DNA from 3 places in the Halomonas sp. WWR20 genome. Region 1 is predicted to be linked to each of the others. Evidence: predicted binding sites of a transcription regulator. Region 1 holds the regulator's gene; each other region holds the start of a gene.

What was found. Region 1 encodes sigma-54, which starts transcription at its own class of promoters, with help from an activator protein. Its sites were predicted from a motif close to TGGCACNNNNNTTGCTNT; they were not measured.
Region 2: the regulator sigma-54 is predicted to act here: its motif matches at 7,606-7,623, upstream of speB (agmatinase).
Region 3: the regulator sigma-54 is predicted to act here: its motif matches at 6,690-6,707, upstream of glnL (nitrogen regulation protein NR(II)).

Annotation. Positions count from the first base shown of each region.
Region 1 covers NZ_JBTRHR010000001.1:406,452-416,674, forward strand. The annotation lists gene mlaD (outer membrane lipid asymmetry maintenance protein MlaD) at 1-418, opposite strand, end outside; gene mlaE (lipid asymmetry maintenance ABC transporter permease subunit MlaE) at 415-1,197, opposite strand; gene ACW4DH_RS01910 (ABC transporter ATP-binding protein) at 1,194-2,009, opposite strand; gene ACW4DH_RS01915 (calcium/sodium antiporter) at 2,140-3,093, shown strand; gene ACW4DH_RS01920 (KpsF/GutQ family sugar-phosphate isomerase) at 3,125-4,105, shown strand; gene ACW4DH_RS01925 (KdsC family phosphatase) at 4,119-4,667, shown strand; gene lptC (LPS export ABC transporter periplasmic protein LptC) at 4,676-5,257, shown strand; gene lptA (lipopolysaccharide transport periplasmic protein LptA) at 5,254-5,769, shown strand; gene lptB (LPS export ABC transporter ATP-binding protein) at 5,835-6,560, shown strand; gene ACW4DH_RS01945 (RNA polymerase factor sigma-54) at 6,722-8,152, shown strand; gene hpf (ribosome hibernation-promoting factor, HPF/YfiA family) at 8,236-8,544, shown strand; gene ptsN (PTS IIA-like nitrogen regulatory protein PtsN) at 8,554-9,027, shown strand; gene rapZ (RNase adapter RapZ) at 9,037-9,918, shown strand; gene ACW4DH_RS01965 (HPr family phosphocarrier protein) at 9,920-10,189, shown strand.
Region 2 covers NZ_JBTRHR010000007.1:134,794-145,016, reverse strand. The annotation lists gene ACW4DH_RS14195 (aldehyde dehydrogenase family protein) at 1-1,404, opposite strand, end outside; gene ACW4DH_RS14190 (MBL fold metallo-hydrolase) at 1,413-2,147, opposite strand; gene ACW4DH_RS14185 (purine-cytosine permease family protein) at 2,144-3,463, opposite strand; gene ACW4DH_RS14180 (5-guanidino-2-oxopentanoate decarboxylase) at 3,519-5,138, opposite strand; gene ACW4DH_RS14175 (YjiH family protein) at 5,147-6,544, opposite strand; gene speB (agmatinase) at 6,608-7,561, opposite strand; gene ACW4DH_RS14165 (sigma-54 interaction domain-containing protein) at 7,750-9,207, shown strand; gene secF (protein translocase subunit SecF) at 9,381-10,223, opposite strand, start outside.
Region 3 covers NZ_JBTRHR010000002.1:575,774-585,996, forward strand. The annotation lists gene wecB (non-hydrolyzing UDP-N-acetylglucosamine 2-epimerase) at 1-78, opposite strand, end outside; gene typA (translational GTPase TypA) at 388-2,217, opposite strand; gene ACW4DH_RS06050 (polysaccharide deacetylase family protein) at 2,509-3,495, opposite strand; gene ACW4DH_RS06055 (glycosyltransferase family protein) at 3,685-4,251, opposite strand; gene glnA (glutamate--ammonia ligase) at 4,738-6,147, shown strand; gene glnL (nitrogen regulation protein NR(II)) at 6,747-7,790, shown strand; gene ntrC (nitrogen regulation protein NR(I)) at 7,830-9,242, shown strand; gene ACW4DH_RS06075 (deoxyguanosinetriphosphate triphosphohydrolase) at 9,332-10,223, shown strand, end outside.

The DNA of each region.
Region 1 (10,223 bases):
GGACAAGCGCCTTCTGAGTATCGCGCACAGTGTCTCCATCCTCGAGGGTTTCCGGGTCTCCGCCCACGCTCAAGCCGATATACTGCTCGCCCAGTAGCCCGGCGGTCAGAATCGCAGCCGTGGTGTCGCGCGACAGCTTGTTTTCCAGATCGCCATCCAGTTCCATCGTGACGCGGGCATCGTACCATTCCGGATCAAGCTCGATCGACGTCACGCGCCCTACCGTCACACCCGACATGGTCACTCGGGAGCGTGCCTTCAAGCCACCGATATTGGCGAAGTTGGCGTGCAGGGTAAACGTTTCCTCGGGCAGGCCTAGTCCCAGGCCGCTGACACGCAAGCCGAGAAACACCAGCCCCAGGATCCCCGCCAGCATGAATACGCCGACCCCAAACTCCATCATCTTGCTGCGCTTCATCCAAGTTCTCCAAACATCAGCGCGGTCAGCACGAAATCCAGTCCGAGCACCGCCAGCGAGGCATAGACCACAGTACGCGTCGTGGCCCGGGATATACCCTCCGATGTCGGGATCAGGTCATAACCCTGGAATACTGCAATCCAGGTCACCACCAGCCCGAACACCAGGCTCTTTGCCATACCGTTCATTACATCATCGAAGAAATCGACGCTGTCCTGCATGTTGCTCCAGTAGGAGCCTTCGAAGACGCCCAGCCATTGCACGCCCACCAGATAGCCGCCCCAGATACCGACAACGCTGAACCCCACGGTCAGCAGGGGCAATGACACGAAACCCGCCCATAGGCGTGGCGCCACGATACGCCGCAACGGGTCGACACCGATCATTTCCATGCTGCTCAACTGCTCGGTGGCTTTCATCAAGCCGATTTCGGCGGTTAGCGCCGAACCCGCTCGCCCGGCAAACAACAGCGCCGCAACGACCGGCCCCAGTTCACGCAGCAGCGACAGGGCAACCATTTGCCCCAGTGCGTCTTCGGCCCCGAACCCCTCCAGAATCGTGAACCCCTGCAGGGCCAGAACCATGCCGATGAACAGCCCCGAGACCAGAACGATTGCCAGCGACATGACGCCGACGAAGTGCATCTGGCGCAGCCAGAGATGCCACCCCTCGCGCGAGGGAATCGAGAGGGCAGCCTGGGCCAGAAACATTCCTGCCCGCCCCAGGGCATACAAGAACTCCAGGGTACCGCGCCCCAGCGAGGCGACACGCCGCATCATGGCCGTCTACTCCCTGTCGACAGGATATCGGAATAGAAATCGGGCGCCGGATAGTGGAACGGCACCGGCCCGTCAGGCTCGCCATGCACAAACTGCTTGACGCGTGCATCTGCATTCACATTGAGCGTTTCGGGCGTGCCATGGGCCATGACCTGCCCATCGGCGATTATGTAGACGTAATCGGCAATCGTCAGGGTCTCCTTGATATCATGAGACACTACGATGGCGGTCAGCCCCAGCGCCTGATTGACACGTTTGATCAGCTGCACCAGCACCCCCATGGAAATCGGGTCCTGTCCCACGAAGGGCTCATCGTAGAGAATCAACTCCGGGTCAAGCGCCACTGCGCGCGCCAGCGCCACCCTGCGAGCCATGCCGCCGGACAGCTCGGACGGCATCAGATCGCGCGCCCCGCGTAATCCCACCGCCTGCAGCTTCATCAGTACGATGTCACGAATCATGGCTTCCGACAGGTCGGTATGCACCCTGATCGGAAAGGCCACGTTCTCGAACACGCTGAGATCCGAGAAGAGCGCCCCGCTTTGAAACAGCATGCCCATGCGCCGGCGTAAGCGAAATAGCGCTCGCCGCGACAGCCGGTGGACATCATGCCCATCGATACGCACACTTCCCGCATCGGGCACCAGCTGACCGCCGATAAGCTTGAGCAACGTGGTCTTGCCCGTCCCGCTGGGCCCCATGATGGCGGTAATCTTGCCCAATGGTATGCGCAGATCGACGCCGCGGAAGATCTCGTTCTCGCCGCGGGCATAGTGCAATCCCTCGATCTCGACCAGTACCGGGTCGTCCATACGGCTCCTGCTCTCAATCAAAAATTATCGAACATCGTATCCTAACCCCATCTTGCTCGCCAGCATTTACCTTGCATCCCCATCGCTCGATGCGTTTAATGAACGCCCATTCGCCTATTGATGGACTTGCATGCTGCTTTCACTGGTTGCGATCATCGTCGGCCTGCTGGGCCTGATCTGGAGTGCGGATCGCTTCGTGGAAGGCGCCGCAGCTACTGCGCATCGTGCCGGCATGAGTAAATTGCTGGTGGGATTGACGGTGGTGTCCATCGGCACGTCCGCTCCGGAAATTCTGGTGTCGCTGATGGCTGCGCTGTCCGATAAGCCCAACCTGGCGACCGGCAACGCTCTGGGCTCCAACATTGCCAACCTCGGGCTGGTGCTTGGCGCCACCGCGCTGGTGGCGCCGATTCCCGTTCACGTCTCACTCGTACGGCGAGAGCTGCCCCTGCTGATGGTGGCAACCCTACTGGCGGGCATCGTCCTCCTGAATGGGAGACTGGGCATTGTCGATGGCATCGCATTACTGGCGATGCTGGGTATCAGCCTATGGTGGCTGATCCGCACCGACAGCGCTGCCGGGACTGAGGAGCATGTGCCGGACATGGGGCCGGGACGCGCCCTGACATGGCTGATCGTCGGCCTGGTGCTGCTGTCGCTCAGCTCGCGCCTGCTGGTCTGGGGCGCCTCCAACGTCGCCTCGGCCTTTGGCGTCAGCGATCTGGTGATCGGGCTTACCGTGGTCGCCATCGGCACCAGCCTTCCGGAACTCGCCGCCAGCGTGGCCAGCGCCCTCAAGCGACAGCACGACATTGCGATCGGCAACATCATAGGTTCCAACCTGTTCAATATGCTTATCGTGCTTCCCGTGCCAGCCCTGCTGGCTCCGGGGCCCACCGATTCCCAGGCGCTTACGCGCGACTATCCGATGATGCTCGGACTGACGCTGCTGCTTGCCGTCGTCCTGATCATGCGCCGGCATGCCTCGCTGGGCAGGCCCACCGGTAGCATATTGCTGCTGGCTTACCTGGGCTACACGACCCTTCTTGTGCTAGGCGCCATCCCGCAAGACCAGGGCACTTGAGCCAGCCATCGCAAGAGGCAACAATCACCCCATGAGCATAATGACCGATTACGACTTTCGCGCCAGCGCACGGCGCACGCTGACGCTCGAACAGCAGGCCATCGCCGCGCTGATTGCCAAGCTGTCCGAGGATTTCGATCGCGCCTGCCACCTGGCGCTAGCCTGCCAGGGGCGGGTCGTGGTTACCGGCATGGGAAAGTCCGGCCATGTCGCGCGCAAGATCGCCGCCACGCTGGCCAGCACCGGCACCCCGGCCTTTTTCGTTCACCCCGGGGAGGCCAGCCATGGCGACCTGGGCATGATCACGCCCAAGGATGTGGTACTGGCGCTGTCCAATTCCGGCGAGACCGGCGAAGTGACGGCGCTGTTACCGCTGCTCAAACGCATGGGCGCGCCACTGATCAGCATGACCGGCCGCCCCGGATCGACACTGGCTCGGCATGCCGATGCCCACCTCGATGCCGGCGTCGAGCGTGAAGCCTGTCCGCTGGATCTGGCGCCGACGTCATCGACAACCGCCGCGCTGGCACTCGGCGATGCTCTCGCAGTGGCCCTGCTCGAGGCCCGCGGCTTTACCGCCGAGGACTTCGCCCTTTCCCACCCCGGCGGCTCGCTGGGACGTCGCCTGCTGCTCAAAGTGGAAGATCTCATGCATACCGGCGAGCGCCTGCCGAGCGTGGCATTGGGCAGTCCACTACGTGACGCCCTGCTGGAAATCACCCGCAAGGGGTTGGGGTTCACCTGCGTGGTGGATGATCAGGGCCATCTGGCCGGCGTCTATACCGATGGCGACTTGCGGCGTACGCTGGATCAGCATGCCGACTTGCGCACCCTGAGGGTGGACGAGGTCATGACGCGTGGCGGCAGAACCATCCGCCCCGAACTACTGGCCGCCGAAGCGGTGCGTATAATGGAAGATCACCGAATCACTGCCCTGGCGGTCGTCGATGATCAGGAGCGCCCCGTCGGCGCCCTGCATATGCACGACCTGCTGACCCACGGCGTCATCTAAGGAGAAGGAATTCATGGCTCAGGACACCCGCTTACTCGACAAAGCCCGCCAGATCCGCCTACTGGTACTGGATGTGGACGGCGTCATGACGGATGGCACCCTGTATTTCCAAGCCGACGGGCAGGAGCTCAAGGCATTCAACATCCTCGATGGCCAAGGCCTCAAGCTGCTGCGCCAGAGCGGTATGCATGTCGCTCTGATTACCGGCCGCGAATCCTCCATGGTGAGCCGTCGCGCCGATGAACTGGGTATCGAGCATGTCGTGCAGAGTCGTTCCGACAAGCTTGCCGCCCTGACGGAGCTACGCCACACGCTGGGCCTGGAAATGCCCCAGATCGCCTATTGCGGTGACGACCTTCCCGACCTCGCCGCCATCTGCCGTGTCGGCCTGGGTATCAGTGTGCCCAATGCGCCGCAGTACGTTCGCCAGAACGCCGCCTGGGTCACCGAACGGCATGGCGGCCATGGCGCGGTCCGCGAGATTTGCGACCTGCTGCTCGAAGCGCAGGGTCATTGGGCCTCGGTGCTCGATACCTACCTCCACGGCCAGCTTCGAGGCTGATCGTGAAGATGCGGTTCTCCCCCCGCCTGCGTTCCCGCGTGTGGCTGGCCTTGATACTGGTCGCGCTCGGCGCCGTGCTCGCCGTGTTCGAACAGCGCGACGCCATGCGCCCAGGGCCGGTCCCCAGCGACGAAGCCGGTGAGCCCGACTACTTTCTCGAAGGGGTCACGCTGACGCGCTTCGATAACCAGGGCCAGCCTTATCAGCGCCTCGAGACTCCCCGGCTCGTGCATACCCCCATCGACGACGTGATCCGCACCGTCAGTCCCCAAGCGCGCCTGCTCGACGCCCAGTCACGTGTCTGGGTCGCCAGCGGCGAACATGGACGACTCGGCCCTGATGGCCGACATCTCACCCTCGAAGGCCAGGCTCGCCTGCAGCAACCCGAAGAGGGCTGGCGGCTCGACACGCAGACCCTGCACTACGACAGCGTCGAGGCGCATGCCTGGAGCGATAGCGAAGCCACGCTACATCAGCACGACCAGCGCGTGAGCGGCGAACGCTTCGATGCCTGGATCAATGAAGAGCGCATGCGCCTGACAGGCAACGTGCGCGGTCATCATCCACCGCTTGCCGAGGATCCCTCATGATTCGAACTTTCATCGCCGTCTTGACGTTTGCCCTGCTGGGCTTCATCTCGGCCCCCGCTTTTGCTCTCGAGGGAGATGCCAGCGCGCCCATCGAGATCGCCGCGGACCGCCTGGAACTCAACGACATTCAAGGTACGGCCGTCTACAGCGGTAATGTCGATATGCAACAGGGCAGCATGAAGCTGCGCGCCGAACGCGTCGAGATCCAGCGCAACGATAGCGGCGAAGTCACCCAGGTCACCGCCACCGATAGCGCCGATCGCGCTTATCTCGAACAGCAGCCGGCGCCTCAGGAGCCTGTCGTCAAGGGCTGGGGCAAGACCATTATCTATCATGCCGGCGAGCGTCGGGTGGAACTCGTCAACCAGGCCGAACTCCACCAGGGCGGCGACACCTTCAACGGCGCCTACGTGGAATACTTTCTCGACCAGCGTCAGGTTGAGGCCCGCTCTGATGCCCAGGGAACCGACCGTCAACGCGTACGCATGACGCTTACGCCTCAGCAGCAATAGTCCGACGCTGCCTGTCGCCCCCTATCGGCATGGCAGCCTCACGAGCCTCTGACAAGGAACCTCTCATGAAGACCCTGAGCGCCGCCAATCTGGCCAAGAGCTACAAGGGCCGCCGGGTGGTCCACGACATCAGCCTGACCATCCGCCAAGGCAGTATTGTCGGCTTGCTGGGTCCCAACGGCGCCGGCAAGACCACCTCCTTCTATATGATTGTCGGCCTGGTCCGCGCCGATGCCGGCGACGTGCGTATCGATGACCAGGACCTCTCGCGAGCCGCCATGCATAAGCGCGCCCGGGCCGGTATCGGCTACCTGCCCCAGGAAGCCTCGATTTTCCGCAAGCTGTCGGTGGCGGACAATATCATGGCCATCCTCGAGACCCGCTCCGATCTCGGCAAAAGCGACCGCAAGGCACGCCTCGAAGAGCTGCTCGAGGAGTTTCATATCGGTCATATTCGCAACAACCTAGGCATGAGCCTGTCAGGAGGCGAGCGGCGACGGGTGGAGATTGCCCGGGCGCTTGCCACCGAGCCGGCATTCATCCTGCTCGATGAACCCTTTGCCGGCGTCGACCCCATTTCGGTGGGCGAGATCAAGAGCATCATTCGCCAGTTGAGGGATCGCGATATCGGCGTGTTGATTACCGATCATAACGTTCGCGAAACGCTGGATATTTGCGATAACGCCTACATCGTAGGCGATGGGCGCATTATTGCCGAAGGCCGCACCGAGGCGATCCTTGCCAATCAGCGCGTACGCGATGTCTACCTGGGTCACGAATTCCGGCTCTAATGCGCTCTCCAAGCGTCGCCAGCTTGACGCCTATACGCTAGCGGTCAACGACATGCAACAACTCCGACGATCATGGCATGATTGTTGCTTACCCACTTGCAAGTCATGCTCCGCGCAGATAACGTAGGTTATTCATTAGCGGCAAGTGACCCTTCATCACCATGGCCATGAAACCTACGCTGCAGCTTCGTGTCGGCACTCAGCTGACCATGACCCCTCAGCTCCAGCAGGCGATTCAGCTCCTTCAGCTTTCGACATTGGACCTGCGCCAGGAAATTCAGCAGGCCCTGGAATCCAACCCCATGCTGGAGCTCGACGAGGCGTTTGGCGAACAGGAAACCCTCGAAACTCCGGAAGACGACTGGGCAAGCGACATTCCCGAGGAGCTTGCCCTGGACAGCGAATGGTCGGACACCTATCAGGACGTAGCTCCTGCAAGCGGATCTTCGGGCAGCAGCGAGGACGGGCCGGACTTCGAACGTAACGCCACCAGCATGAGCCTGCGGGATCACCTGAACTGGCAACTGGCGATGACCGACTTTTCGGACCGGGATCGACTGATTGCCGAGAGCCTGATCGATGCCGTGGGCAACGATGGCTATCTCAACGCGCCCTTGGACGAGTTGACGGAAGGCTTGCGGGATCAAGGGCTCAGCGGCCTCAGACTCAGCGATGTCGAGCATGTGCTGATGCACATACAACAGTTCGACCCTACCGGCATCTGCGCCCGGGATCTTCGTGAATGCCTGTTGCTGCAGCTTGGCAACCTGCCCGAGAACACGCCATTGCTGCCCCAGGCCAAGCGCCTGGTGCGACAGTTCCTCGACGTGCTGGCCAGCAATGACCGCAAGCAGCTCAAGCGACGGCTACGCCTGGAGGATGACGAACTCGACGCGGTCATCGCCATGATCCGCACGCTGGACCCGCGTCCGGGACAGGGCTTTGACGATAGTGGCAGCGCCTATGTCATCCCCGACCTGGTGGCCCGTCATAGCCGGGAGGGCTGGCGCATCGAGCTCAACCCCGAAGCGCTGCCCAGGGTGCGCATCCAGCCCGATTATGCCGCCCTGATCAAACGCGCCGACAAAAGCGACGACAATACTTTCATGAAGCAGCATCTCCAGGAAGCCCGCTGGCTGCTCAAGAGCCTGTCCAGTCGCAACGACACCCTGCTCAAGGTGGGACGCGAGATCATGACCCGCCAGTTCGACTTCCTGACCCTCGGCGAAGAGGCCATGAAACCGCTGGTGCTCGCCGATATCGCCCAGACGGTGGACATGCACGAATCGACGATTTCCCGGGTGACCACGCAGAAATTCATCCATACCCCACGCGGCGTCTTCGAGCTCAAATATTTCTTTTCCAGTCATGTGGGCGGCGTGGGAGGAGAAGGCGACGCCCATTCCAGCACCGCGATTCGCGCGCGTCTGAAAAAGCTGATCGGGGACGAGCCGCCACGCAAGCCCCTCTCCGATAGCAAACTCGTCGACTTGCTGGCGGAGGATGGCATCCAGGTTGCACGTCGTACAATCGCCAAGTACCGCGAAGCGATGGGCATCCCCCCTTCCAGCGAACGCAAGCGTCTCGCCTGACGTGGCTCAACCCGAGCGCAGGGGTATGCAGCAGCATAAAAAGGATTACAATCAAATCGCACCCGTTGGAAAAGGAGCGTGCCATGCAAGTCAATATCACCGGCCATCATGTTGAAGTGAGTGACGCCCTGCGTAACTATATGAACGAAAAGCTCGCCCGAATGGAACGTCACTATGACAACATCACTCTCGCTCATGTGATGCTTTCCGTTGAAAAGGAACGCCAGCAAGCCGCTTGCACGCTCCATGTAGCCGGTGCAGATCTGCATGCCGACGCGCAGGACAATGACATGTACGCCGCCATCGACGCCCTGGCCGACAAGCTCGATCGCCAATTGGTCAAACACAAGGAAAAAGCTCAGGCCCGTGCCCAAGGCACCGACGCCCGCTAGCTCCCTACCATGACATTGGAAAACATCCTGCCCCCCGAGCGCACGCTGTTCGATGTGACCGGGGGAAGCAAAAAAAGGGTGCTGGAATTCTTCAGCACCTTTATCGCTCAGAACACGCCCAGCCTCGACAGTCAGGAAGTCTTCAGCCGCCTGATCGGCCGAGAGCGTCTGGGCAGTACCGGCATCGGTAACGGTGTCGCCATCCCCCATGCGCGCAACCCGCACTGCAAAAACCCGATTGCCGGTTTTCTGCGCCTGCAGCAGCCTATCGATTTCGACGCCATCGACGGCGAACCCGTGGATCTTCTCTTCGTTCTGCTGGTACCCGAGCAGGCCGATGATACGCATCTGTCGCTATTGGCCCAGGTTGCCGGAATCATGAACGATGCCTCGACCCGGACGAGGCTGCGCAAGGCACAGAGCCAGCGCGAACTGTATGACATCCTGATCCATGCGATCCGGCAACCCGAACCCGGCAGTTAAGGATCGCGCATGCAGCTAGTCATCATCAGCGGCCGTTCCGGTTCAGGAAAATCCGTAGCGCTGCAGGCACTTGAAGATCTCGGCTATTACGCGATCGACAACCTGCCTGCAAACCTTCTGGTCTCCTTGATCAATGAGCTGCAAACGGCTCCCGCCACGCGCAACAATATTGCCGTGAGCATCGATGCACGTAATCTTCCCGAGTCGCTGGAACGCTTTCCCGCACTCCTCGAGGGGGTTCGTGAACGCGGCATCGACAGCCAGGTCGTCTACCTGACCGCCGATTCCAAGATTCTGCTGGAGCGTTATTCGGCGACCCGCCGCCGCCATCCGTTGACCCGCGGCAGCGAAATGAGCCTGGCGGAAGCCATCGAGCACGAACAGCACTACCTGACGCCGATCCGCCTCATGGCGGATCTGGTCATCGACACTTCCAGTCTCTCGGTGCACGACCTGCGCGGGCGTATTGCCGAGCAGGTCGCACGTCACACCGGACGCAACCTGACACTGACGTTCGAGTCGTTCGGCTACAAGAAAGGCGTGCCGCTCGATGCGGACATGGTGTTTGACGTGCGCTGCCTGCCCAACCCCTACTGGGACCCGCGGCTACGGGCCTTCAATGGGCGTGATGTCGAAATCATCCGGTTTCTGGAGGGCTATCCCGATGTCCTCGCCATGGGTGATGATATCCGCGACTGGCTGGAACGCTGGATGCCGGCCTACCTGGCCAGCAACCGCAGCTATTTGACCGTGGCGGTGGGCTGCACCGGCGGTCAGCATCGCTCCGTCTACCTGGTCGAACGCTTAGCCACGCACTTCGCCCAGCAAATGTCCGGCGTCCGGCTACGCCACCGTGAACTGGGCGTTCAGAGCGCACTGCAGGCCCCCTAACATGCCCCGACGTGAAATGACCCTGATCAATCGACGCGGCCTGCACGCCCGCGCAGCCACCAAACTGGTTCAGTGCTGTCAGCCCTACCAGGCAAAGGTCAACGTCGCCCACGGTTCGCGTATCGCCGACGCCGCCAATATCATGTCACTGCTGATGTTGGCCGCCCCCTACGGCAGCGTATTGGAAGTCAGCGCCGAAGGTGAAGATGCCGACGCCGTGCTGGAAGCGCTGACGACCCTGTTCGAGTCCCGCTTCGAGGAAGACGCCTGAGCCTGAGCCTAGACGCTACACTCCACCTCACTCG
Region 2 (10,223 bases), on a different contig from region 1:
CAGCCCCCAGGGCCCCAGCTCGCGGCCGATGCCGCTGCGCTTGTAGCCGCCCCAGGCGGCCTGCGGCGGTACCAGTTGCTCGCTGTTGAACCATACATTGCCGGCCTGTAGCTGCCGCCCGATGCGCCGGGCGCGTTCGGCGTCGCCGCTGACCACCGTGGCGGCGAGGCCGAATTCGCTGTCGTTGGCCAGTTCGATGGCCTCGGCCTCGTCGGCGACGCTGCGCGCGCAGAGCACCGGGCCGAAGATCTCCTCGCGCCACAGCCGACTCTCGGTGGGTACATCGCGATACAGCGTCGGGGCGATGAAATAGCCCTGTTCGGGCAGGGCACGATGGTTGGCGTCGCGCACCGCGCTCAGGCCCTCCTCGGCGGCGATCGCCAGGTAATTGCGCACCGCATCGCGCTGGCGGGCGCTGGCCATGGGGCCCTGAGTCGTCGCGGCGTCCAGCGGGTCGCCGAGTACCAGTGCGTCGATGCGTTCGGCCAGCGCCTGATAGAGCGGCTCGGCGATCGACTTGTGGACCAGTAGCCGCGAGGTCGCCGAGCAGATCTGGCCGGCGTTGAAGTACAACCCGGCCATCACGTAGTCGGCGGCCTCGCCGACATCGGCGTCGTCCATCACCAGGATCGGCGACTTGCCGCCGAGCTCCAGCGAGATGCCGCGGCTGCCCTCGGCAACGGCGCGCATCACCGCCTCGCCGACCCGGTTGCTGCCGGTGAAGGAGAGCTTGTCGATACCGCGATGGGCGCTGAGCGGCGCGCCGACGCCCTCGCCGTCGCCATGCACCAGGTTGAATATGCCGGCGGGCAGGCCGATCTCCTCGGCGATCTCGGCCAGCGCCTGTTCGGGCAGCGGGGTGATCTCCGAGGGTTTGAAGACTACCGTGCAGCCGGCGGCCAGCGCCGGGGCGAGCTTCCAGGCGCTGGTCACCAGCGGGAAGTTCCACGGCGTGATCAGCCCGACCACGCCCACCGGGTCGAAGTAACAGGTGGCCTCGACACCGTCCATTTCCAGCGCCACCGGCTGGCCCTGGCGGGCATCGAGCGCGCGTGCCTGGCCGGCGTAATAGCGGTAGCAGTCGATGGCGTCGTCGAGATCGATGCCCGCTTCGGTCAGCGCCTTGCCGTTGTTGGTCGACGACAGCCGCACGAGTTCCTCGCGGCGCCGGGTCAGGGCCTCGGCGAAGCCGTCCAGGTAACCGGCGCGCTCGGTACCCGACAGCGCCCGCCAGGCGGGCAGCGCCCGACGCGCCGCGGCGACGGCGGCGTCGACGTCGGCGCTGTCGCCGGCGGTCACCTCGGCAATGGTCTGTTCGTTGTACGGGTCGACCACCGCCAGACGGCGGCTGCCGTGCGAGGCCACCCAACGGTTGTCGATGAACTGCTTGTCGAGTTGTTGCATGCAAGTCCTCACAGGTCGTGGTTGCGCAGCCAGGTATCGATCAGCGCATGCAGGTGGGGCCCCGAGAAGCTCGGGAAGTGCCCGCCGTGCACGGTACGTACGGGAAGTTGGCGTAGCCGCCGCAGGCTGGCGGCGTAGTCGTCGAGATCGCTGTGCCAGAGATCCTCGATCAGCGGTCCATCGTAGATGATGTCGCCGGCGATCAGCGTGGCGCTGGCCGCTTCCCAGAGCGCGATGCCACCGGGCGAATGCCCGGGCGTATGGATGACCTCGAAACGCCGGTCGCCGAGATCGAAGCAATCGCCGTCCTCGAGCGCAGCGATGCGCTGCGGTGGGGCGATGCGATAGCTGTGGTATTCGAACGGCGCGGGCGGCAGGGCGTCGAACATCGCCTCGCCAAGAAAGGCATCGGCCAGGGTGCGTGTATTGTCGGGGCTGGCCAGGATGTCAGCCTCGGCGGCATGCACGTGGCAGCACTCAAACTCATGCGCGGCGCCGATATGGTCGAAGTGGGTGTGGCTGGCGACGGCCACCAGGTCGCGCTCGGCGACGAGCGGCACGTGGCGGCGCAGGGGCACCGCGCCGAGGCCGAAATCCACCATCAGGTCGCGATCCCGGCCGCGCACGTGCCAGATGTTGCAGCGGTAGAAGGGCTTGATCGCCGGTTCGTCGATCAACGTGATGACGTCGGCATGCGGCGTGGTGCGATACCACTGCTCGGCATTCATGCGTACAAGACTCATGTCGTGGCGTGTCCCATGCGGCTCAGTCCCAGGCTGGCGACATAGTAGATCGCTCCGGTGAGCACGAACACCGGCAGCGAGGCGCCGAAGTCCAGCGGCGCGACCCAGTTCCAGTAGTAGGCTAGCGCGGCACCGGCCAGGTAGCAGGCGAAGGCCACCGGATTGATGGCGGGCAACGCCCCGGCATCGCCGAGTAGCCGAGTGGCGCTGTAGCGCCCGCGGCCCAGCAGGTAGTAGTCGACAATCATCAGCGAGAATGCCGGGATGAACACGCTGCCGATGATCAGCAGGAAGGTCTGGAACTGGTCGAGGATGCCGGGAATCAATGAACCCAGTACGCTGATGACGCCGATCACCAGCGCTGGCTTCCAGAAGGACGTGTGCGGCCGCACGCTCATGTAGGAGAGCGTGGCGCTGTAGACGCACATCACGTTGGTGGTCAGTACCGAGAAGAAGATCACCAGCGCCGCCGGCAGGCCGAAACCGAAGCCGCTGAGCAGCTGGGTGGGGTCGTAGGTCTGCGGGAAGCCGATCGCCACCGATAGCGCCGAGACGCTGGCGCCCAGGCCCATGGCGACCAGCGTGGCGACTACATAGCCGCTCCAGGTGCCGGTGACCGCGGCGCGCAGGCTCTTGCAATGGCGATTATAGTCGGCAGCCAGTGGAATCCACGAAAAGGCGGTAGCAATGATGATGTCGAAGGCCACGCCGGCCCCCAGCCCTCCGCGCGCTTCCATTTCGACGATACTCGGCAGGTCGTAATTGGATGTCAGCGCGAACACCACCACGCCCGAAAGGAGCAACATCAGTACCGCCGCCAACTTCTCGGCGGTCTCGATGCCCAGATGACCGCGCAGCGCGATCAGCACCACCAAGCCTTCGCAGAGCACCGTGAACATCGCCACGTTGGAATAGCCGGTGAGGCTGTCTACCGCGTAGTCGAGGCTCATGCCGGCCAGCAGCGCCTGGATCCAGCTCCAGGCGATCAGCGCCAGCAGGTTGACGATGGCCGGGAAGCCGGCGCCGACGCGACCGAAGGTGCCCCGCGCCAGCACCATGGTGGTCAGCCCGGTCTGCTGACCCATGGCGCCGATCAACACCAGCGGAATGATACCGATCGCCGATCCCAGCAGCACCAGAGTCATGGCATGCAGGAAATCCAGGCTCGGCACCAGCAGCATGCCGGTAAGGATGGTGGTGACCACCACGTTGGCACCCAGCCATAGCGCGAAGGTGCCGGGAAAGCCCAGGCTGCGCTCGCCGCTGACTGCGTCGAGCGTATCCTGGCCGAAGGTCGTCGTCTTAGAATGTCCCATTGTTGTTATGCCCTTGATGATTTCGTGATTATTGTCTTGCTTGTGAAAGAAAGACTCAGTGACCCAGCGCTGCCTGCCAGGCGAAGGCATCGATCTCAACCAAATAGGGTCCGTCGCTCGGCCGGTTGGCCAGCGCCGCGGCCAGTGCGTCGGGGCTGTCGACGCGGGTCGCCGCGCAACCGAAACCGCCGGCCAACTGCTGGAAGTCGGGCGCCTGCAGATCCACCCCCAGGCGGGCGACGTCGTGGGCATCCATGTAGCGGCGGATCTCCTCGTAGCCGGCGTTGTGCCACAGCAGCACGACTACCGGCAGGCGCTCCTCCACCGCGGTGGCCAGCTCGGAGAGCGTGAACATCACGCCGCCGTCGCCGACCAGCGCGACCACCGGCAGTTCGGGTTTGGCCAGCGCCGCGCCGAGCGCTGCCGGCAGGCCGTAGCCGAGCGTGCCGTAGCCGGTCGAGGCGTTGAAGAAGCGCCGCGGCGCGGGCTGCGAGACCAAATGATTGGCGGCGTAGACCGGCGCGGTGGAATCGCCGACCAGCAGCGCCTCGGGCAGGGCCTCACGCAGCGTGGCGAACAGCGGCACGAAGCTCGCGAAGGCCGGATCGCTTTCCAGCGCCAGTGCCTCGTGGGCCTGCTGTACGCGTCGGGCGCCGTTGCGCTGTGCGCCGTTGCGCGCCAGCGGTGTAGGGAAGTGCGCGAGCAGCAATTCCAGCGCCCGGCCGGCATCGCCGACCAAACCCAGCGCGGTGGCCTGGTTGCGCACCAGCTGCTCGGCGTCGATGTCGATGCGGATCAGCCGCCCGGTCAGTTCGAAGCCGTCGTCGAAGACCACGTCATAATCGGTCTCGCCGAGCTCGGTGCCCACGGCGAGGATCACGTCCGCCTCGCGGGCGAGCTCGCGCACCGCCGGCAGCGCGGTGTTGGCGCCCAGGTCCAGGGGGTGATCGCGGCCCAACAGACCCTTGGCGTTGATGGTGGTGGTGCACGGCGCATCGAGGCGCTCGACGAGTTGCCGGGCGGCCTCGGCGGCGTCGACGCAGCCGCCGCCGAGCAGCACCAGCGGGCGCTCGGCGGTACGCAGCCAGCCGGCGGCCTCGGCCAGTCCGGCGGGATCGGGCGCGGGGCGATACAGCCGTGCGCCGGGCCACTGTGCGGGTGGCGCGACCGACGCGGCGAACAGGTCGATGGGGATCTCGATGTGTACCGGCCCGGGCCGCGCCGAGGAGAACACCGCGAAGGCGCGGGCCAGCACTTCGGGCAGCGCGTAAGGGTCGAGCAGGGTATGGCTGAAGCGCGCCACCCCGGCCAGCGTCTGCTGCTGGCTGGGCAGTTCGTGCAGCCGACCCTGGCCGCGACCCAGGGTGTCGCGGCGGTTGACGCTGGAGATCACCAGCATCGGCACCGAGTCGGCCAGCGCCTGGCCCATGGCGGTGGCGATGTTGGTCATCCCCGGGCCGGTGATGATCAGGCAGATGCCAGGCTTGCCGCTGGCGCGGGCGTAGCCGTCGGCCATGAACCCGGCGCCCTGTTCGTGGCGCGGGGTGACGTGGCGGATCGCCTGTCCTTCGAGGCCGCGATACAACTCGACGGTATGCACGCCGGGGATGCCGAACACGGTATCGACGGCGTAGCGTTCGCGCAGCAGGCGGATCAGCAGTTCGGCGCAGGTCATGAGCAGCCTCAAAAGACGAAGGTGTGTGCGATGAAGGCGATGATCGGCAGGGTGATCGCCGTGCGCAGCAGGAAGATCGCTACCAGCTCCCAGAGCTTGAGCGGGATCTTGGATTTCAGCAGCAGTGCGCCGATTTCCGACATGTAGATCAGCTGGGTCAGCGACAAGCAGGCGATCACGAAGCGCGTCAGCTCGCTGTCGATGTCCTTGGCCAGCACCGCCGGCAGAAACATGTCGGCGAAGCCCACCAGGGTCGCCGGAGCGGCGGCCTGGGCCTCGGGAATGCGCAGCCATTCGAGCACCGGCACCATCGGGTAGGAGAGCCAGGTGAACAGCGGCGTGAACTCGGCGAAGATCAGTGCCACGGTGCCGATCGCGATAACCAGCGGCAGCAGGCCGAGGAAGATGTCGGCGACGTTGAGCATCGCGCTGCGCGCCAGGGCGCGCGGGCCGGGGGCGGTCTCGGCACGTGCCACGGCCTGCCCGAGACTGAAGCGCAGCACGCCCACCCGGTGGGTGTTTTCTTCCTTGAGTCGGCAGCCCACCGGCTCGTAGTAAGTATCCGGCTTACGCGACAGCGGCGGCAGGCGCGGCACCACGATGGCGGCGATCAGCCCGGCGACCACCACGGTCAGGTAGAACTCCACGAACAGATGATTGATGCCGATGAAAGTGGTCACCAGCAGCGCGAAGGCGATCGACACGATCGAGAAGTTAGTGGCGATCACCGAGGCCTCGCGCCGGTTGTAGTAGCCCTGCTCGTACTGCTGGGTGGTGATCAGCACGCCCACCGTGCCGGAGCCCATCCACGAGGCGGTGGCGTCGATGGCGCTGCGTCCGGGCAGGCCGAAGATCAACCGGAACGGCTTGCGCACCAGGCTGCCGATGAACTCCATGAAGCCGAAGTCGACCAGGAACGGCAGCAGCAGGGCGGCGAAGAAGAAGAATGTCAGCAGCACCGGTGCCAGATCATTGAGCATCACGCCGCCGGTGAAATCGGCGATGACAAAGGTCGGACCGATCTGGAAGTAGGTCATCAGCGCGAACACGGCGCCCAGGATGCGCATGCCGAACCACAGCGGGGCGACGTCGAACAGCTCGTTGGCCGCGCCGTCGCGGGCCCAGCCCGGCCGGGTCAGCTTGACCAGCGCGGTCAGGATCACCGACAGACACAGCACGACCACGGCGATCGCCGGCAGCGCGCCGCCGAGCAGCGCCTTGAGGCCATCGGCGAGCAGGCCCATGCCGATGTTGATGCTGTCGCCGGTGGAGAACGGGATCAGGAACATGGCGATCCCGATCAGCGAGGGGATCAGGAACTTGATCAGGGCGCGACGACTGAGTCGTTCGCCATTACTGTCGTGGTTATCGTCACGGCCGGCGGCCTTGTTCAGAGTCGAGGACATGAGGTTTACCCATTATTGTTGTCAATCACGCCGGTCGGCCACGACCGGCGTCGATGAAGCAATTTAGCGGCGCGTGACGCCCGGCAGGATGCACAGCATTTCGTAAAGCAGGGTGGCGCCCATCAGTGCGGTGTTGCCGCTGGTGTCGTAGGGCGGCGAGACCTCGACCAGGTCGCCACCGACCACGTTCAGGCCCCAGGCGCCGCGGACGATCTCGAGCCCCTGCTGAGCGGTAAGCCCGCCCATCTCGACGGTGCCCGTGCCCGGCGCCACCGAAGGGTCAAGGCCATCGATGTCGAACGAGATGTATACCGGACCGTCACCCATCTGCTCGCGCACCTCGGCCATCAGCGGTGCCAGCGACTGGTACCAGCACTGCTCGGCGGGCACCACGCGAAAGCCCTGGTCGCGGCACCAATCGAAATCGTCGGCGGCGTAGCCGGTACCGCGCAGGCCGATCTGCACCACCCGCTGGCTGTCGAGCAGGCCCTCCTCCTGGGCGCGGCGGAACGGGCAGCCATGAGCGACTTCCTCGCCGAACATGTGCTCATTGACGTCGGCATGGGCGTCGATATGAATCAGCCCCACCGGGCCGTGCTTGTTGGCCATGGCGCGCAGGATCGGCCAAGTCAGGGTATGATCGCCGCCCAGCGTCAGCGGCACGCAACCCTGGGCGAGTACCTCGTCGTAGTAGCCGCTGATGATGTCGAGGTTCTTGGGCAGGTTGAAGGTGTTGATCGGCACGTCGCCGATGTCGGCCACCTGCAGGCTGTCGAACGGCGCGGCGCGGGTAGCCATGTTGTAGGGGCGTAGCATGCGTGATTCGTCGCGGATCTGGCGCGGGCCGAGCCGGGTGCCCGGGCGGTTGGAGGTACCGATGTCCATGGGAATGCCGATGAAGGCGGCGTCCAGGCCGGCGGCGGTGGTCTGGGTCGGTAGGCGCATCATGGTGGCGGGGCCGCCGAAGCGCGGCATTTCGTTTCCACCCAATGGCTGGTTGAGGTTCGGCTTGTCCATGCTGTCTCCTGAGAACGGGCGTTGTTATTGCTCACTCAATAGACAGTGCAGGAACCGTGCCAGTCAGCCGTCGGCACGGTTGACAGGCTGAGTCCTCGCTCTGATTCATTAATGAATCGATCATGGTTGGTGTTGATTCGTTTATGTATCATCGATGCAAAATTGAATCGCAGAGATATGGCAACCGCATGAGCGAAATCGATAGCGCGGTACTCAAGACCATCATCGAGACCGCCCACGATCACTTCTTCATCGTCGACGCCGATGGCCGGATTTGCGATGTCAGCCCCGGCAGTGCGGCGGTTTATGGCATGGGCCGCGAAGCGCTATGTGCGAGCACCGTCCAGCAGTTGGTCGAGCGCGGCGTGCTGTCACCCTCGGTGACCCAGGAAGTGATGCGTACGCGCCAGCCGGCGCAGGTGATGCAGCATACCGGCACCGGCCGGCGCGTGATCGCCGAGGCGCATCCGGTGTTTCTCGACGGCGTGCTGGTGCGCATCGTCTCGCGCTCGATGGATCTGACCGATCTGCAATTGCTGCAGGACGAATATGCACTGCTGCAGCGGCGCTTCAGCGAACATTTGAAGCGCGGCGGGATGTCGCCGCTGGACGAGGATCTCGAACTCGACAGCCTGGAAGTGCGCAGCGGGGTGATGCGCGAGGCGGCGCTGCTGATCAAGCGGGTCGCGCCCAGCGACGCTACGGTGCTGATGCTCGGCGAGTCGGGCGTCGGCAAGACCGCCTTCGCCCGCCAGTTGCATCGCTGGAGCGCGCGCCGCGAGGGGCCGTTCATTGACGTCAATTGTGCGGCGATCCCCGAGGCGCTGTTCGAATCCGAGATGTTCGGCTACCAGCCCGGGGCCTTCAGCGGTGCGGGTCGCCAGGGCAAGGCCGGTGTCCTGGAGCGCGCCGATGGCGGCACGCTATTTCTCGACGAGATCGGCGAACTGCCGCTGGCGATGCAGAGCAAGCTGCTCAAGGTGATTCAGGATGGCGAGGTTACCCGGCTCGGCGACACCCGCTCGCGGCGGGTCGACTTCCGCTTGGTAGTGGCCTCCAACCAGGATCTCGCGGCGCGTGTCGAGAGCGGCCATTTTCGTCTCGATCTCTACTATCGACTCAACGTTATTCCGTTGACCCTGCCGCCATTGCGCGAGCGCCGCGAGGACATTCCCGGGCTGGTGGATCTGCAGCTCGAACGGCTCAATCAGCGTTATGGCCAGCCCAAGGTGCTGCATCCCAGCGTATGGCCCGAGCTGATGAGCCGCGACTGGCCGGGCAATGTGCGCGAGCTGGAAAACTGGATGGAGCGCACCTGGCTGGCCAGCCCCGGTGAAGTGATCGGCGCGCCCGGCGCATCCAGCGGCGGAACGTCGCTCGAGCCGGCGGGCACCCCGTCCGCTAATGCCACGGCGGGGCTCGACGAGAGCCAGACGCTACGGGAAGCACTCGACGCGACCGAACGCGGAATTCTCGCCGGGCTGTGCCGCGAGTTGTCGAGTACTTACGCGTTGGCCGCGCGGCTAGGTATCAGCCAGCCCAGCGTGGTACGCAAACTGCGCAAGCACGGTCTGCGTATCACGGCCGATGCAAGAGACAGTGAGCCTCGAGTCGGGAGTGTGCCGTTACATTCGTCTCGATGTTGAGTATTCAGGTGAAGCATGCTGCATGCATACGCTCGGAGCGAGCGCGGTCGCTTTCGCGTTGCCATGAGCGGCACTGATCGCGCTGGGCGTCGATCAAGTAGAGCACCGCCCACTGGCGAGATTATTGATCATGCTCGTCAGGGGCGGCAAACTAAACGGCGATGTTGTTCCCGCTAAGGCAATTCCTCTTCCGGATCCTCCTTCTTGGCCGGAATCAGGTCCTGACGGTCGAGCTTGATCACCAGCAGTAGTGCCGCTGCCACGTAGACCGACGAGAACGTCCCCGCAATCACGCCGAGAATCAGGGCGATGGAGAAGTTGTGGATCATGTCGCCACCGAGGAAGAACAGCGCCAGCAGCACCAGCAGGGTGGTGCCCGAAGTGGCTAGCGTACGTGCCAGGGTCTGGTTGATGGCGTCGTTGAAGATCTGAGCCATGTCATCGATACGCGATTTGCGAATGTTCTCGCGGATGCGGTCGTAGACGATGATGGTATCGTTGAGTGAATAGCCGATCACCGCCAGGATCGCCGCCAGCACGGTCAGGTCGAAGTCGAGCCGGAACAGCGAGAAGGCGCCCAACACGAGAACCACGTCGTGGCCCAGCGCGATCAGCGCGCCCAGCGCGAACTTGTACTGGAAGCGAAAGGCCACGTAAACCATCACTACCGCCAGCGCCAGCAACATGCCGAGACCGCTCTGGTCACGCAATTGATCGCCGACCTGGGCACCGACGAACTCGGCGCGAATCAGCTCCACCGGGTTGGCGTCCGTGCGCAGCGTGTCGATGACCTGCTCGCCCACGGTGGTGTCGAACTCCTGCTGCAGTCGTACCAGCACTTCGTTGGCGGCACCGAAGGTCTGCACCGAGACGTTCTCGAAACCGGCGTCCTGCAGCTGACCGCGTACCGTGTCGAGTGCAGGTGCGCTTTGGTAACGCACCTCGACCAGCGTGCCGCCGGTGAAATCGAGGCCCAGGTTGAGTTTCTGCACTGCCAGCGAGCCCACCGCGATCAC
Region 3 (10,223 bases), on a different contig from region 1:
CAGCGCGCAGATCAGCGGTGCGGTTTTGATGGCTTCGGCACGTGAGCCGAAGGTCAGCATGATTCTGTATGCAGACATTCCCTTGTTCTCCTTATCCGTTCTGATCCGCCCTTACGTAAGGGGGCTGGGGCTTCGAGTTTTTTTATGTAATTTATTTGATCCTTGCGTTATCAGTTTGACGCAGAAAAGCGCCGAGGCGGGATGGTTGTTATCCTGATTGAGGTGGGAATTTTTCCGCTATCGAGACAGAGTCGAAGGATGACGCGCATGGTCCTTTATAGGCAATATAGTCTCGACTGACGTTAAGCGCAGTGACGGGAAACAGGACGGTACACAGCGAAAAAGCCCGCCAATGGCGGGCTTTGTAGTGCTACGAGCAGCTTGGCCTCAGTTCTTGCTGGCGCGCTTACGCTCGTTCTCGGTCAGGTGCTTCTTGCGCAGACGGATAAAGCTGGGAGTGATTTCCACCAGTTCGTCATCGTCGAGGAACTCGATTGCCTGCTCGAGGCTGAAGCGTACCGGGGGCGTAAGAACGATGTTCTCATCGTTGCCCGAGGCGCGCATGTTGTCGAGCTTCTTGCCCTTGGTCGGGTTGACCACCATGTCGTTGGCGCGATTGTTGATGCCTATCAGCATGCCTTCGTAGACTTCGGTGCCGTGATCGATGATCAGCTTGCCGCGCTCTTGCAGGGCATACAGCGCGTAGGCCAGCGCCTTGCCGGGAACCATCGATACCAGTACGCCGTTACGCCGTTCGATGGCGGCATCCGGCTTGAGCGGGCCGTAATGGTCGAAGCGGCTGGTGAGGATGCCGGTACCCGAGGTCAGCGTCAGGAACTGACCGCGGAAGCCGATCAGTCCGCGTGCGGGGATGATGAAGTCCAGACGCACACGGCCTTTGCCGTCGGGGTTCATGTTGGTCAGCTCGCCCTTGCGGTAACCGAGCTCTTCCATCACCGCGCCCTGGTGCTGCTCCTCGACGTCGATGATGACCTCTTCGTAAGGCTCCTGCTTGACGCCGTCGATCTCCTTGATGATGACCTCGGGGCGGCCCACGGCCAGCTCGAAGCCTTCACGGCGCATGGTCTCGATCAGCACCGACAGGTGCAGCTCGCCACGCCCGGAGACCTTGAACTTCTCGGGCGATTCGCCCTGCTCGACACGCAGTGCCACGTTGTGGATCAGCTCCTGTTCGAGGCGATCCTTGATGTTGCGGCTGGTGACGTATTTGCCGTCCTTGCCGGCGAACGGCGAGTCGTTGACCTGGAAGGTCATCGACACGGTGGGCTCGTCGACCGACAGCGGTGGCAGCGCTTCGGGAGCGGCCGGGTCGCAGATGGTGTCGGAGATGCCCAGGTCGTCGATCCCGGTGATACAGATGATATCCCCGGCGTCGGCCTGGTCGGTCTGCACACGCTCAAGGCCCATATGGGTCATGACCTGGCCGATCTTACCCTTGCGGGTGGTGCCGTCGACGTCGATGATCGTGACCTGCTGGTTGGGTTTGACGCTGCCGCGCTTGATGCGGCCCAGGCCGATGACGCCGACGTAGCTGTTGTAGTCCAGCGCGGAGATCTGCATCTGGAACGGACCGTCGAGTTCGACGTTGGGCGGCTCGACGATGTCGACGATGGACTGGAACATGGGGTCCATGTTGTCGGCCATGTCATCCGGGTCCATGCCGGCGATGCCGTTGAGCGCCGAGCAGTAGATGATCGGAAAATCGAGCTGCTCGTCGGTGGCGCCGAGGTTATCGAACAGGTCGAAGATCTGATCGACGACCCAGTCGGGACGCGCGCCGGGACGGTCGATCTTGTTGACCACGACGATCGGCTTGAGGCCCTGGGCGAAAGCCTTCTGGGTCACGAAGCGAGTCTGCGGCATCGGGCCGTCGACGGCATCGACCAGCAGCAGTACCGAATCGACCATCGACATGACGCGCTCGACCTCGCCGCCGAAGTCGGCGTGCCCTGGGGTGTCGACGATGTTGATGTGATAGACCTGATCGGTGTCGGGAGCCTGCCAGCGAATCGCCGTGTTCTTGGCCAGGATGGTGATGCCACGCTCCTTTTCCTGGTCATTGGAGTCCATGATGCGCTCCTGCCCCTCGGCCTTGCGGTCCAGCGTGCCGGACTGGCTCAGGAGTTTGTCGACCAGGGTGGTTTTACCGTGGTCAACGTGGGCGATGATGGCGATGTTGCGAAGTTTCTCGATCACGACGGGATCCTGCTAGGAAAATTGGGGCGCATTATAGGGGCGGGCCATGACAGCTTCCACCACTGGCGGCGCGGATTGGCGAAATCACACCCAGGCCTGGCGCCGGTTCCGACGAGGAGGCGGGTTTCGCTAAATTCAATGATTACTACGATATCAAGAGGATAGCGGGGTGCGGCGGAAGCATGGGGGACTAAACCGCCACCGGCGCAGGCACAAAAAAATAAATGTCAAAGGCGGTTGAATGACTCGATTGCGATGCAGATTTCTGATATCAGGACGCGCAACAGCACTCTATAAATGGCCGATCAGCCAATCATACAGGCGTCCGGGGCTGTTGGCGATAGGCTGCGAGATAGGAATGCGTGGCAGGGCCAACGGGGCATCCTGGGGCGATATCCAGCCGATGCCGCTACTCAGGGCTTCGCGCACGCCACATTCCTGGGCTATGCGCTGCACGCGCGGCGACGCAATGCTGTCGCCATAGGCGAAAGTGGCCAGAGGGTCGCGGCATACGGCCGCGAGTTCACGCCGGGAATTGCGGATCTGCTGGCGAATGGCGGCATCCTCCAGGGCTTCAAGAGGCTGTCCGAGCACGCCGTGAGCACCGAAGCGGATCAGCCCTCCGGATTCGAGACGCCGAATGCTGAAGGCGTCCAGGGCATGCGCCAGGTCGAGCCGGGCATGCAATTCGGCGGTGACGTCGAGCAGGACTCGGGGCGGGGACTGACGCAGCATCTCCAGATAGCTCAGCAGGACTCGGCTGTAAGCCTTGTCTGGCAAGGCGGGGGGCATCGGCGGAGTGGGCAGGCCGGCGTCGCCCAGCACATCACGCACGCGTGCAGGGCTGCGCTGCTGCCATAGGGCGTCGCCGATCACTGCCCACCAAAAACCGCACGGCTGACCGAGCTGGCCGGGGGGCAGGAAAATACTGGCGGGTAGCGCCAGATGATCGAGAATGGGGGTGGCAACTTCGGCGCTGTCGCGCCAGCCACCGTCGAAGGTCAGCGCGATACGTGGCACCGGGTCGCGATGCAGCCGACGAGCCTGGCGCAGGCTGGTGATATGGGTATGTTCGGCGAGGCTCTTGATCAACTGGCGAAAGCTGTCAGGCCCCAAGCAATAAGGGGCGTTATGCGGCAGGCGCGCGCTGTCTTCGTCGGGCAGTATGCGATGCAGCACCAGAATGGCGCTGCGCCCCCATAAGGGTTCGGCAAGACTTCTGCGCCAATGGCCGCGCAGACGCTGAACGAGATCCGGTGCTTGGAACAGATGCGGCATGTCCCCCTCCTTGGCGCTTATCACGTCGTGTGTCACCTCGATCCATGCGGCCCGGTCCCTGTCGCGACATCCTGTCGAGGCGTATCGGGGCGCATACCAAAAGCATACTGCGTGGTCTTGTTTTGGCCAGGATGTTGGCGCAGAAAAGCTCACCCGGCGTGATAGGCGAGACGCGTCATGCGCACTTCATCAGTTCCGCATCCCATGCGCCGATATCAACACCAGCCGTACGCGACACTGGACCAGGCGCAGGGCGAAGTCGGTGTCGGCTGTGTCGTCGAGGTTCATGTCATGGCCCCCGAGACGCTCGAAGCACTCGCGTCGTATCGCGAGATTCCCTTCGGGATTCCCCTGGCCGGGGCGTGTAGCCCGTGTATATAAAAATCGCCTCCAGCGTCGGCTGAGTCCCGACAGGCGCAGATGCGCATGCTGCGTCAGGATCACGGCATCGGCGCGCTGCTGGATGAAGGCCTGATGTACCGCCAGCCACCATTTTTCGGTGGCGATGAAGCTGTCGTCCAGAAACACCACGATCTTGCCTTGCGTCAGGCGAACGCCGCGATGACGCCTGGCGCCCTGTGTCAGGGGATAGCCAATCGCCATCTGCGCACCATAACGCAGGGCAATTGTTCGCAGCTCTTGCACGTCCCGGGCGAGCACCAGCAGTTGGGTGGGTTCGACGTGACACGCCAACGTCCTTACGAGCGCGGCAAGGCAACGCTCGAGATGGTCCGAGGTCTGGCGTGAGTCGATCACGAAACTGTACATGGTGAGCCATATTGGGTAGCGGTAACGTCGCGTAATGAAAGGAAATCGTAAGCGCGTGACACAGAACGTGGCAATCGTGCCGGTGTGTGGTTTTTCTAGCCTTGGCAAGGCTTAACCGATTAAACGTGACGGTCAGCGAGCGGCAATTCAGTACAGGGGTTGAGCGATGCATCATTAAGGTGCATAAGGGCGTTTTAGTGCTTTGTTATGGTGCATTCCAATACCCGCAGCACTAAAATGATGCGGGGAAGCGTTATGCTGGTGCCGGGTGGGACGAGAGGAGCGGAGGACTTTTAGCTTTTCTATCATTCGGTTAGGGGTGAGTCGGTAGCCATGCTCAATAAGTTGGCATAGCTTCTGCATTATAATCGTCAATTTCGTGCTCCCCATGGGCAGAAGCTGCGGGGCATGCTACAAACGACGCTGGACACGCTAGTCAACATCCGAGCTTATGTGCTCATAGTGGAGGACAACATGGCTGAGAAGACCCTCGCCCTTATCGAAGAACACGACGTCAAGTGGATAGATCTGCGCTTTACCGACACCAAGGGCAAGGAGCAGCACGTCACGATTCCGGCCCACGCGGTGGATGACGAGTTTTTCGAAAATGGTCAGATGTTCGATGGCTCCTCCATTGAAGGCTGGAAGGGCATCAACGAGTCCGACATGATCCTGATGCCGGAAGATGGTACCGGTTTCCTCGATCCGTTCACCGAAGATTCCACGCTGGTGCTGCGTTGCGACATCATCGAGCCGGCCACTATGCAAGGCTATGAGCGCGATCCGCGTTCCATCGCCAAGCGTGCCGAAGCCTACCTGAACTCCACTGGGCTGGGCGATACCGCATTCTTCGGTCCGGAACCCGAATTCTTCATCTTCGACGAAGTGCACTGGAAGGCCGACATCCAGGGCGCGATGTACAAGATCACCTCCGAAGAGGGCGCCTGGTCCACCGACGCGACGCGTCTCGAAGGCGGCAATCTGGGCCACCGCCCGCGCGTCAAGGGCGGCTACTTCCCGGTACCGCCGGTGGATTCCTTCCACGACATCCGCAGCGCGATGTGCAACACCCTGGAAGCGATCGGCCAGTCCGTGGAAGTGCATCACCACGAAGTCGCCAACGCCGGCCAGAACGAGATTGGTGTGAAGTTCAACACGCTGGTCAAGAAGGCCGACGAAGTTCAGGAGATGAAGTACGTCATCCACAACGTGGCGCACGCCTACGGCAAGACGGCGACTTTCATGCCCAAGCCGCTGGTCGGCGACAATGGTTCCGGCATGCACGTTCACCAGTCCTTCTGGAAGGATGGCGTGAACATGTTCGCTGGCGATGAGTACGCTGGGCTGTCCGAGACCGCGCTGTACTACATCGGCGGTGTCATCAAGCACGCACGCGCCCTGAACGCGTTCACCAACCCGGCGACCAACTCCTACAAGCGTCTGGTACCGGGCTTCGAGGCGCCGGTCATGCTGGCCTATTCCGCGCGTAACCGCAGTGCCTCGATTCGCATCCCGTACACGGCCAGCCCCAAGGGCAAGCGTGTCGAAACGCGTTTCCCCGACCCGGCCGCTAACCCGTACCTGTCGTTCGCGGCACTGCTGATGGCGGGAATCGACGGTATCAAGAACAAGATTCATCCCGGCGATGCGATGGACAAGAACCTGTATGACCTGCCTCCGGAAGAGGGCAAGAAGGTTCCGACGGTCGCCAGCAGCCTGGACCAGGCGCTGGAAGCGTTGAACGCGGATCGTGCCTTCCTTACCGAAGGCGGTGTGTTCACCGACGACATGATCGATGCCTACATCGAGCTCAAGGGTGAGGACGTCGAGCGCCTGCGCATGACGACGCATCCGATCGAGTTCGACATGTACTACAGCTGCTGATAGGCATTTTGTGAGCGTCATGCTCGCGAAACGATACGACACAGGCCCCGCCAATCGGCGGGGCCTGTTTGTTTGGGGCCAAGCAAACCCTATCTCGCCGCAAGCTGCCGGCCATCGGCACATGCTTCGCTGGCGGATACGCGCTGTCGGCTGCGGCTGTCTCGCCCTGTTGGCTGGCGAGGTGCTGGCGGCCCCCGCCTATCGTGTTATCGATGCCGGCGGCAGCGTGACCTTCGGCGATTGGTCAATTGTCGGCAATGCGTGCCTCGAGGTTCATGCGCAGCCATCTGGTCGAGGGCTGACATCTCCTGCGGGCAGCGTCTGTCGATAGCGCAGGCGTCATGCACCAAATGAGTGCGGCGATGATATTTTATGTGCAGCATGATGCCATGCCGGTGATGAATAAAGACAAAGCGCCTTGACCGGCTCGCCCTGACAAGGGCCTTGATAGCTTCTCATGGTGAAGCCGGGAGACGCTGTTTTAAGGAGTCGATTCAGGAAATCGAGAGCATTTTCTTCCCCGGCCATGAGAGGGCACGGACTGGCGCGCTTCTTGCAGTGCAAGGGGACGAGGGAGGAGCACCATATTGGAACGGGCCATGTATCAACGCTTGCTGGAACATCTTACGACCGCCGTGGTGCTACTGGACGGTGAGTTGCGTGTGCGCTGGCTGAATCCGGCGGCGGAGGCGCTGCTGTCATCCAGTTGCGCGCGGGTGGCCGGACAGCAGTTGGAGTGTCTCGACGGGGTCGAGGGCGCGGTGGCCGAGGTGTTGTCCAAGGCCCTCAAGGAGTTTCATCCTTTCACTCAACGCGAGGCGTCGTTGCTGGTGCCGCCCGGTGAAGTGATCACCGTCGATTTCAACGCCACGCCGCTCTCCGAGGACGAGCTGCTGCTCGAGATCGAGCCGCGTGACCGGTTGCTGCGTATTTCCCGCGAGGAGGCGTTGATCGCCCGCCAGGAAACCATCAAGGTGCTGTCGCGTGGGCTGGCCCATGAGGTGAAGAACCCGCTCGGCGGGATACGCGGCGCGGCACAGCTGCTCGAGCGTGATCTTCCGGACCCGCAACTTGCCGAGTTTACGCGCATCATCATCGAAGAGGTCGACCGTCTGCGTGACCTGGTCGATCGCATGCTGGGTCCCAATGCCTTGGTCCATCATGAGCCGCTCAACATCCACCGTGTGCTGGAACGGGTCCGTGCGCTGCTGGAGGCCGAGCACCATCGGGTCACGTATATCCGCGACTACGACCCCAGCCTGCCGGATCTGGTGGGCGACGAGGCCCAGTTGATTCAGGCGGTGCTGAATGTTGCACGTAATGCGGTCCAGGCCATGGAGGAGAACGCCACGGACCAGCCGCAGCTGATTCTGCGCACCCGGGCGCGACGGCAATTCACGCTGGGCGCCGAGCGCCACCGGCTGGTGTGCGAGTTGGCCATTGTCGATAACGGCCCGGGCATTCCCGCTTCGCTGCGTGAGACGCTGTTCTATCCCATGGTGTCCGGACGTGCCGAAGGCAGTGGCCTGGGCCTGTCTATCGCCCAATCGATCCTGCATCAGCATCAGGGGCTGATCGAATGCGACTCGCAGCCCGGGTGTACCGAATTTCGTTTGCTGATACCGCTGGAGTGCCATCAATGATGGTCGCTGCAGTCTGGTCAATAATCCGCTGGAGGCCTCATGTCTGACATTGCCCGTATCGTAATTGTCGATGACGACCGCGCGATTCGCTGGGTGCTGGAGCGCGCCCTGGCGCAGCCCGATATCGAGGTGAAAAGCTACGAGCGCGCCGACACGGCGCTCGAGCAGGTACTGCGTCAACCTCCCGATGTGCTGGTGACCGATATCCGCATGCCGGGCCTCGACGGGCTCGACCTGATGGCCCGGGTACGCGAAACCCACCCCGACCTGCCGGTCATCGTCATGACCGCGCATTCGGATCTCGACAGTGCGGTCGCCTCCTACCAGGGCGGCGCCTTCGAGTATCTACCCAAGCCCTTCGATGTCGATGATGCCCTGGCCCTGGTGCGTCGCGCCATCGCCCATGCCCGCGAACGCCGGGCGCCGGCCGTGGTGCCCGAAGGGCTGTCGGCGGAGATCATTGGCGAAGCGCCGGCCATGCAGGAGGTGTTCCGCGCCATCGGCCGGTTATCGCAGTCGCATATCACCGTGCTGATCAACGGCGAGTCGGGAACCGGCAAGGAGCGTGTGGCCCAGGCGCTGCATCAACATAGCCCGCGCAAGGCCCATCCGTTCATTGCGCTGAACATGGCGGCGATTCCCAAGGATCTCATGGAATCCGAGCTGTTCGGCCACGAGAAGGGCGCCTTTACCGGCGCCACGGCTCAGCGGCGCGGACGTTTCGAGCAGGCCGACGGCGGCACGCTGTTTCTCGACGAGATCGGTGACATGCCGCCCGATACCCAGACGCGTCTGCTGCGCGTACTGGCGGACGGTGAGTTCTATCGTGTCGGTGGCCACGTCTCGGTGAAGGCCGATGTGCGTATCATTGCCGCCACTCACCAGAACCTCGAACGGTTGGTCGAGGATGGGCGCTTCCGTGAGGACCTCTTTCATCGACTCAATGTCATTCGCGTCCATCTGCCCAAGCTGGCCGAACGCCGCGAGGATATCCCGCGTCTGGCTCAGCATTTCCTGGCCGAGGCGGCCAAGGAGCTTTCCGTCGAAACCAAGGTGCTGACCAAGGATGCCGAGACGCACCTGACACGGCTGCCCTGGCCGGGCAATGTGCGGCAACTGGAGAATACCTGTCGCTGGCTGACGGTGATGGCGTCCGGGCGCGAGGTGCTGGTCGACGATCTGCCTCCTGAGCTGCGCGATGTCGAAGGCACCGAGGCCGCCAGCGGCGATTGGCGGGCGGCGTTTCGCGAATGGGCCGACCGGGCCCTCGCTTCGGGGCATACGCATCTGCTGGAGGAGGCGGTGCCCGACTTCGAGCGCATTCTTATCGAGACCGCGCTCAAGCATACCGGCGGGCGCAAGGGCGAAGCCGCCGAGCTGCTCGGCTGGGGGCGTAACACCCTGACCCGCAAGCTGAAGGTACTGTTGCCGGCGTTGGCCGACATGGATTGAAAACCGTTACGATCCGCCATTTGGCAATGGGCGACAGGAAGTTTTTCTGCAGGCGATGGTAGGATGTGGCCAAATTCGAGGAGATCGCGATGGCCATGCTGACCTGGGACCGCCTGCTGGACCCCACCCGGCTTAATGACAAGCCGAGCGGCTCGCGCGGGGAAATCGGGCGTAGCCCTTTCCACAAGGACCATGATCGGATTGTCTTTGCCGGTTCGTTCCGCCGTCTGGGGCGCAAGACCCAGGTACATCCGCTGACCGACAATGATCATATCCACACCCGCCTGACCCACTCGCTGGAGGTGGGCTGCGTGGGCCGCAGCCTGGGGATGATCGTCGGCGAGAAATTGCGTGACAGCCTGCCGGCCTGGATCACCCCGGCGGATCTCGGCGTCATCGTGCAAGCCGCCTGCCTGGGCCACGATATCGGCAATCCCCCCTTCGGCCATGCCGGCGAGTACGCCATTCGCGACTGGTTCACGCGTGCCGCGAACAATGGCAGTGGGTTTCTGGACGGGCTGACGGCGTCGCAGCGTGAGGATCTACTCACCTACGAAGGCAACGCCCAGGGCTTTCGCATCGTCACCCAGATCGAGTACAACCAGTTCAAGGGCGGCATGCGTCTGACCGCGGCCACACTGGGAACAATGCTCAAATATCCCTGGACGGTGGAGCGGGCCACACGAGCCGGCAAGTTCGGCTGTTACCAGACGGAAAGGCACCTGCTCGCCGAGGTAGCCGAGCGGCTAGGGCTCAAGCCGATCGGCGATCATGCCTGGTGTCGTCATCCCCTGGCCTATCTGGTCGAGGCGGCAGACGATATCTGCTACGCCCTGCTGGACCTTGAGGATGGTCTGGAGATGGGCATCCTGCGCTTCGACGAGGTCGCCGAAGTGCTGATCCAGATTGCCGGCGGCATCCCTGCGGATTATGCCGCCATGCGCGATGAGGGCGTCTCGCAGCGCCGACGCATTGCCGCCC